Regions from separate parts of the Serratia sp. Nf2 genome, predicted to be linked through region 1. Evidence: predicted binding sites of a transcription regulator. Region 1 holds the regulator's gene; the other holds the start of a gene.

Evidence for each region. The regulator sigma-54, encoded in region 1, starts transcription at its own class of promoters, with help from an activator protein. The targets are predictions, from matches to a motif close to GTTGGCACANNTTTCGCTNT.
Region 2: the regulator sigma-54 is predicted to act here: its motif matches at 1,327-1,346, upstream of glnA (glutamate--ammonia ligase).

What each region holds. Positions count from the first base shown of each region.
Region 1 covers NZ_PYTW01000004.1:250,706-254,126, forward strand. Annotated here, with positions in the region: gene lptC (LPS export ABC transporter periplasmic protein LptC) at 1-189, shown strand, start outside; gene lptA (lipopolysaccharide ABC transporter substrate-binding protein LptA) at 158-697, shown strand; gene lptB (LPS export ABC transporter ATP-binding protein) at 704-1,429, shown strand; gene rpoN (RNA polymerase factor sigma-54) at 1,482-2,915, shown strand; gene hpf (ribosome hibernation promoting factor) at 2,939-3,226, shown strand; gene ptsN (PTS IIA-like nitrogen regulatory protein PtsN) at 3,382-3,421, shown strand, end outside.
Region 2 covers NZ_PYTW01000013.1:105,230-108,650, reverse strand. Annotated here, with positions in the region: gene glnA (glutamate--ammonia ligase) at 1-1,248, opposite strand, end outside; gene typA (ribosome-dependent GTPase TypA) at 1,618-3,421, shown strand, end outside.

The DNA.
Region 1 (3,421 bases):
AAGACGGACAACGCTCAGGTAAACCTGGTCACCCAGGACGTCACCTCCGATGACGAAGTCACGCTTTACGGGACCAATTTTACCTCTAACGGCATGAAAATGCGTGGGAACCTGCGGACCAAAACCGCTGAGCTGATTGATAAGGTTAAGACCAACTATGAAATTCAGAACCAAAAACCAACTCCGTAACCTGTTGCTCGGCAGCTTAGTTTTGGCCGCCAGCGCCCCCGCTCTGGCGCTGAAATCCGACTCCAGCCAGCCGGTCAGCATCGACTCGCTCAAACAGTCGTTGGACATGCAGAGCAACGTCAGCACCTTCACCGACAACGTGGTGATCAAACAGGGCACCATCGATATTCGCGCCGACAAGGTGGTGGTCACCCGCCCGGGCGGAGATCAGAATAAGACCTATATTGAAGCGTTCGGCAACCCGGTAACCTTCTACCAGATGCAGGACAGCGGCAAGCCGGTCAAAGGCCACGCGCAGAAAGTGCGTTACGACGTGGCGACCCAGCTGGTGACCCTGACGGGCAACGCCTATCTGGAGCAGCTCGACAGCAACGTGAAAGGCGATCGCATCACCTATCTGGTGCAACAGCAGCAAATGCAGGCGTTTAGCGACAAAGGCAAACGCGTGACAACGGTTCTGGTACCGTCGCAGTTGCAAGACAAAAACGAGCAAAAAAAGAGTAACTAATCACTTATGGCAACACTCATCGCAGAAAACCTGGCGAAAGCCTACAAGGGCCGTAAAGTTGTCGAAGACGTCAGCCTGAAAGTGAAATCCGGCGAGATCGTCGGCCTGCTCGGGCCGAACGGCGCCGGTAAAACCACCACCTTCTACATGGTGGTCGGCATCGTGCCACGCGACGCCGGGCGCATCGTGATCGACGAAGAAGACATCAGCCTGCTGCCACTGCACGCCCGCGCGCGCCGCGGCATCGGCTATCTGCCGCAGGAAGCGTCGATCTTCCGCCGCCTGAGCGTGTACGACAACCTGATGGCGGTGCTGGAGATCCGTCCCGATCTCACCAGCGAACAGCGCGAAGACCGCGCCAAAGAGCTGATGGAAGAGTTCCACATCTCCCATCTGCGCGACAGCCTCGGCCAGGCGCTGTCCGGTGGTGAACGCCGCCGCGTCGAAATCGCCCGCGCGCTGGCGGCCAACCCGAAATTCATTCTGCTGGACGAACCCTTCGCCGGGGTGGATCCGATTTCCGTTATCGACATCAAAAAAATCATCGAGCACCTGCGTGACAGCGGCCTGGGCGTGCTGATCACCGACCACAACGTGCGCGAGACGCTGGACGTATGTGAACGCGCCTACATCGTCAGCCAGGGCAAACTGATTGCCCACGGCACGCCGGATGCTATTCTGGCCGACGAGCAGGTAAAACGCGTTTATCTGGGCGAAGAGTTCCGCCTCTAAGCGCCGGCGCGCCCTGCGGGGCGACACCGTTAACGGAAGTAGACAGAAAACTATGAAGCAAGGTTTGCAACTCAGGCTCAGCCAACAGCTGGCCATGACTCCTCAGCTCCAGCAGGCGATCCGCCTGCTGCAGTTGTCCACGCTTGAGCTTCAGCAAGAGATCCAGCTGGCGCTGGAGAGCAATCCGCTGCTTGAACAGACCGATCTGCACGACGAAATCGACGCCAAAGAAACCCAGGAAACCGAGGGGCTCGATACCCGCGAGGCGCTGGAACAGAAAGACATGCCGGAAGAGCTGCCGCTGGACGCCACCTGGGATGAGATCTACACCGCCGGCACGCCGTCCGGCACCGGCACCGACTACAGCGACGACGAGCTGCCGGTCTATCAGGGCGAGACCACCCAAACGCTGCAGGATTACCTGATGTGGCAGGTAGATCTGACGCCGTTTTCCGATACCGACGCCGCCATCGCCACCTCCATCGTCGACGCGGTGGACGACACCGGCTATCTCACCGTGCCGCTGGAAGACATTCTGGAAAGCCTGGGCGACGAGAACGTGACCCTTGAAGAAGTCGAGGCGGTGTTGAAGCGCGTGCAGCGTTTCGATCCGATCGGCGTCGCCGCGCGCGATCTGCGCGATTGCCTGCTGGTGCAGCTCTCCCAATACGCCAAAGACACCCCTTATCTGGCCGAAGCGCGGCTGATCATCAGCGAGCATCTGGATCTGTTGGCCAACCACGACTTTCGCAGCCTGATGCGATCAACCCGGCTAAAAGAAGATACACTGAAAGAAGCGATGCTGCTGATTCAGTCGCTCGATCCGCGTCCGGGGCAGTCGATCAATACCGGCGAATCGGAATACGTGATCCCGGACGTGCTGGTGCGCAAGACGCAGAACACGTGGACGGTCGAGCTCAACGGCGACAGCGTGCCGCGTTTGAAGATCAATCAGCAGTACGCCGCGCTGGGCAACAGCGCCCGCAGCGAAGCCGACGGCCAGTTCATCCGCAGCAACCTGCAGGAAGCCAAGTGGTTGATTAAAAGCCTGGAAAGCCGCAACGAGACGCTGCTGAAGGTCACCCGCTGCATCGTCAGCCAACAGCAGGCGTTCTTCGAGCAAGGCGAAGAGTTTATGAAACCCATGGTGCTGGCGGATATCGCCCAGGCCGTGGAGATGCATGAATCGACGATCTCGCGCGTCACCACGCAGAAGTTTTTGCACAGCCCGCGCGGCATCTTCGAATTGAAATATTTCTTCTCCAGCCACGTGAATACCGACAGCGGCGGCGAAGCCTCCTCGACGGCGATCCGCGCGTTGGTGAAGAAATTGATTGCGGCGGAAAACCCCGCCAAACCACTCAGCGACAGCAAGCTGGCCACCTTGCTCTCCGATCAGGGGATCATCGTGGCGCGGCGCACCGTCGCCAAGTACCGAGAGTCTTTGTCCATCCCGCCGTCGAACCAGCGTAAACAGTTGGTTTGACCTCTATTGAGAAGGAAGACACTATGCAGCTCAACATTACCGGACACCACATCGAAATCACCGATCCGTTGCGCGAGTTCGTGAACAACAAGTTCGCCAAACTCGAACAGTATTTTGATCGCATCAATCAGGTGTATGTTGTATTAAGTGTGGAAAAAGTGCAGCAAATTGCGGAAGCAACGGTGCACGTGAATGGAGGCGAGTTGCACGCCACCTCGGAAGACGAGAATATGTATGCCGCAATTGATACGCTGATCGACAAATTGGCACGTCAATTGAACAAACATAAAGACAAATTGAAGCAACACTGACACCCTAACCCATTCCATGAGGTTGCATCTGTCGCAGCCTCGCCCTTCGGCGCGTGACCCGCATGGGTGACGCGCCGAACGGTAATCAGGGTTAAAACCGACGAAAAACCGCCTTGCCGGGTGCGCCCGGCGGCGCGGTTTTAAGTGAAGATGAGATGAACAACGAATATATGCAATTAAGCTCGGTGTTAAACA
Region 2 (3,421 bases), on a different contig from region 1:
GTCCAGCGAGCCGGCCACTTTTGGGATCTCGGCTTCTTCTTCCGGCGGCAGGTCGTACAGGTTTTTGTCCATGGCGTCGCCAGGGTGGATCTTGTTGATGATGCCGTCCAGGCCGGCCATCAGCAGCGCGGCGAAGCACAGGTATGGGTTAGCCGCCGGATCCGGGAAGCGGGCTTCGATGCGGCGCGCTTTCGGGCTGGAGACCACCGGGATGCGGATGGACGCAGAGCGGTTACGGGCGGAGTAAGCCAGCATCACCGGCGCTTCGTAGCCTGGCACCAGACGCTTGTACGAGTTGGTGGTCGGGTTGGCCAGCGCATTGATCGCCTTGGCGTGCTTGATGATGCCGCCGATGTAGAACAGCGCGGTTTCAGACAGGCCGCCGTATTTGTCGCCGGCGAACAGGTTGGTGCCGTTCTTGGACAGCGACATGTGGCAGTGCATGCCGGAACCGTTGTCGCCGAACATGGGCTTCGGCATGAAGGTCGCGGTTTTGCCGAAGGCGTGCGCCACGTTGTGCACCACGTATTTGTAGATCTGAATTTCGTCGGCTTTCTTAGTCATGGTGTTGAAGCGGGTTGCCACTTCGTTCTGACCGGCGGTCGCCACTTCGTGGTGGTGCGCTTCAACCACCAGGCCCATCTCTTCCATGGTCAGACACATGGTGGAACGCAGATCCTGCGAAGAGTCGACCGGTGGAACCGGGAAGTAACCGCCTTTCACCGCCGGACGGTGGCCTTTGTTGCCGCCGTCGTATTTTGTGCCGGAGTTCCAGGCGCCTTCGATGTCGTCGATGGCCACGTGGGAACCGCGGATGCTGCTACCGAAGCGGATGTCGTCGAACAGGAAGAACTCAGGCTCTGGCCCGAACAGCACGGTATCCGCGATGCCGGAGGAGCGCAGGAAGTCTTCGGCGCGTTTGGAGATGGAGCGCGGGTCGCGATCGTAGCCTTGCATGGTGCCCGGTTCGAGAATGTCGCAGCGAATGATCAGCGTTGGTTCTTCGAAGAACGGATCCAGAACCGCCGTGCTGGCGTCCGGCATCAGCACCATGTCAGATTCGTTGATGCCCTTCCAACCACCGATAGAGGAGCCGTCAAACATTTTACCTTCTTCGAAGAAGTCGGCGTTTACCTGGTGAGCCGGGATAGTCACGTGCTGTTCCTTACCCTTGGTGTCAGTGAAACGCAGGTCTACGAATTTCACTTCATGCTCATTCAGCATCGTCAAAACGTGTTCAGCGGACATACTTAACTCTCCCGGTTTATCATTGTCGTCGTCGTGGAACGAATCTGTGGAACTGGCTTTTTTCGCCTTGAAAAGACTAAAGCGAAAAGCGTGCCAACTTTTTAAAAAGGCGTTCATCACCTTTCTGCGCGGGTTTTACCCAGCCACAGTATGCACCACCAACGACAAATTGCACTGTTATGGTGCAATAAGGGTGAGCGTGGGCACTGAAATGGTGCAAAAGTGCAACGATTGCGGCTTTTTGCACCGTGAAAGGGATCACAAACTGACCGGTACGCGGTTGTTTATAAGAGATGGTTGTGATCTTGTTTAGTCCCTCGCTTAATACGTGTACAATAGCGCGCTATTTCTAATGCCCGAGGCAAAGCTGTGATCGAAAATTTGCGTAACATCGCCATTATTGCCCACGTTGACCATGGTAAAACCACCCTGGTTGATAAGCTGCTGCAACAATCCGGTACTTTCGGAGAGCGTGCGGAAGCGACCGAACGCGTAATGGACTCCAACGATTTGGAGAAAGAGCGTGGGATTACCATCCTCGCAAAAAACACCGCCATTAATTGGAACGGTTACCGTATCAACATCGTGGATACCCCAGGACACGCCGACTTCGGCGGTGAGGTAGAGCGCGTGATGTCGATGGTTGACTCGGTGCTGCTGGTTGTGGATGCAATGGATGGCCCTATGCCGCAAACCCGCTTCGTGACCAAGAAGGCCTTCGCCAACGGTCTGAAGCCGATCGTGGTCATCAACAAGGTTGACCGTCCTGGCGCGCGCCCTGACTGGGTTGTGGATCAGGTGTTCGACCTGTTCGTGAATCTCGACGCGACCGACGAGCAGCTCGACTTCCCGATCATCTACGCTTCTGCGCTGAACGGCATCGCCGGCGTCGACCACACCGACATGGCGGAAGACATGACCCCGCTGTATCAGGCGATCGTCGACCACGTGTCTGCGCCGCAGGTTGAGCTGGAAGCGCCATTCCAGATGCAGATCTCCCAGTTGGACTACAACAACTACCTGGGCGTTATCGGCATCGGCCGCATCAAGCGCGGTAAAGTGAAGCCGAACCAGCAGGTCACCATCATCGACAGCGAAGGTAAAACTCGCAACGGTAAAGTGGGCAAAGTGCTGGGTCACCTGGGTCTGGAGCGTATCGACAGCACCCTGGCGGAAGCGGGCGACATCATCGCCATCACCGGCCTGGGCGAACTGAACATCTCCGACACCATCTGCGACACCAACGCCGTAGAAGCGCTGCCGGCGCTGTCCGTCGACGAACCGACCGTAACCATGTTCTTCAACGTCAACACCTCGCCGTTCTGCGGTAAAGAAGGCAAGTACGTGACGTCGCGTCAGATCCTTGATCGTCTGAACAAAGAGCTGGTGCACAACGTAGCGCTGCGCGTTGAAGAAACCGACGATGCGGACGCCTTCCGCGTCTCCGGTCGTGGCGAACTGCACCTGTCGGTGCTGATCGAAAACATGCGTCGCGAAGGTTTCGAGCTGGCGGTATCCCGTCCGAAAGTTATCTTCCGTGAAATCGATGGCCGCAAGCAGGAGCCATTCGAGAACGTGACGCTGGATATCGAAGAGCAGCATCAGGGTTCCGTGATGCAGGCGATGGGTGAGCGTAAAGCCGACCTGAAAAACATGGATCCGGACGGTAAGGGCCGCGTGCGTCTCGACTACGTGATCCCAAGCCGCGGTCTGATCGGCTTCCGTAACGAATTCATGACCATGACTTCGGGTACCGGCCTGCTGTACTCCACCTTCAGCCACTACGACGACGTGCGTCCGGGCGAAGTGGGCCAGCGTCAGAACGGCGTGCTGATCTCCAACGGCCAGGGCAAAGCGGTAGCGTTCGCGCTGTTCGGCCTGCAGGATCGCGGCAAGCTGTTCCTGGGCCACGGCGCAGAAGTGTATGAAGGCCAGATCATCGGTATTCACTCACGCTCTAACGACCTGACCGTAAACTGCCTGACCGGTAAGAAGCTGACCAACATGCGTGCTTCCGGTACTGACGAAGCGACTACCCTGGTTCCGGCCATCAAAATGACCCTGGAGCAAGCTCTGGAGTTCATCGATGACGACGAACTGGTAGAAGTGACGCCAACCTCGATCCGTATCCGTAAGCGTCACCTGACGGAAAACGATCGTAAGCGTGCCAGCC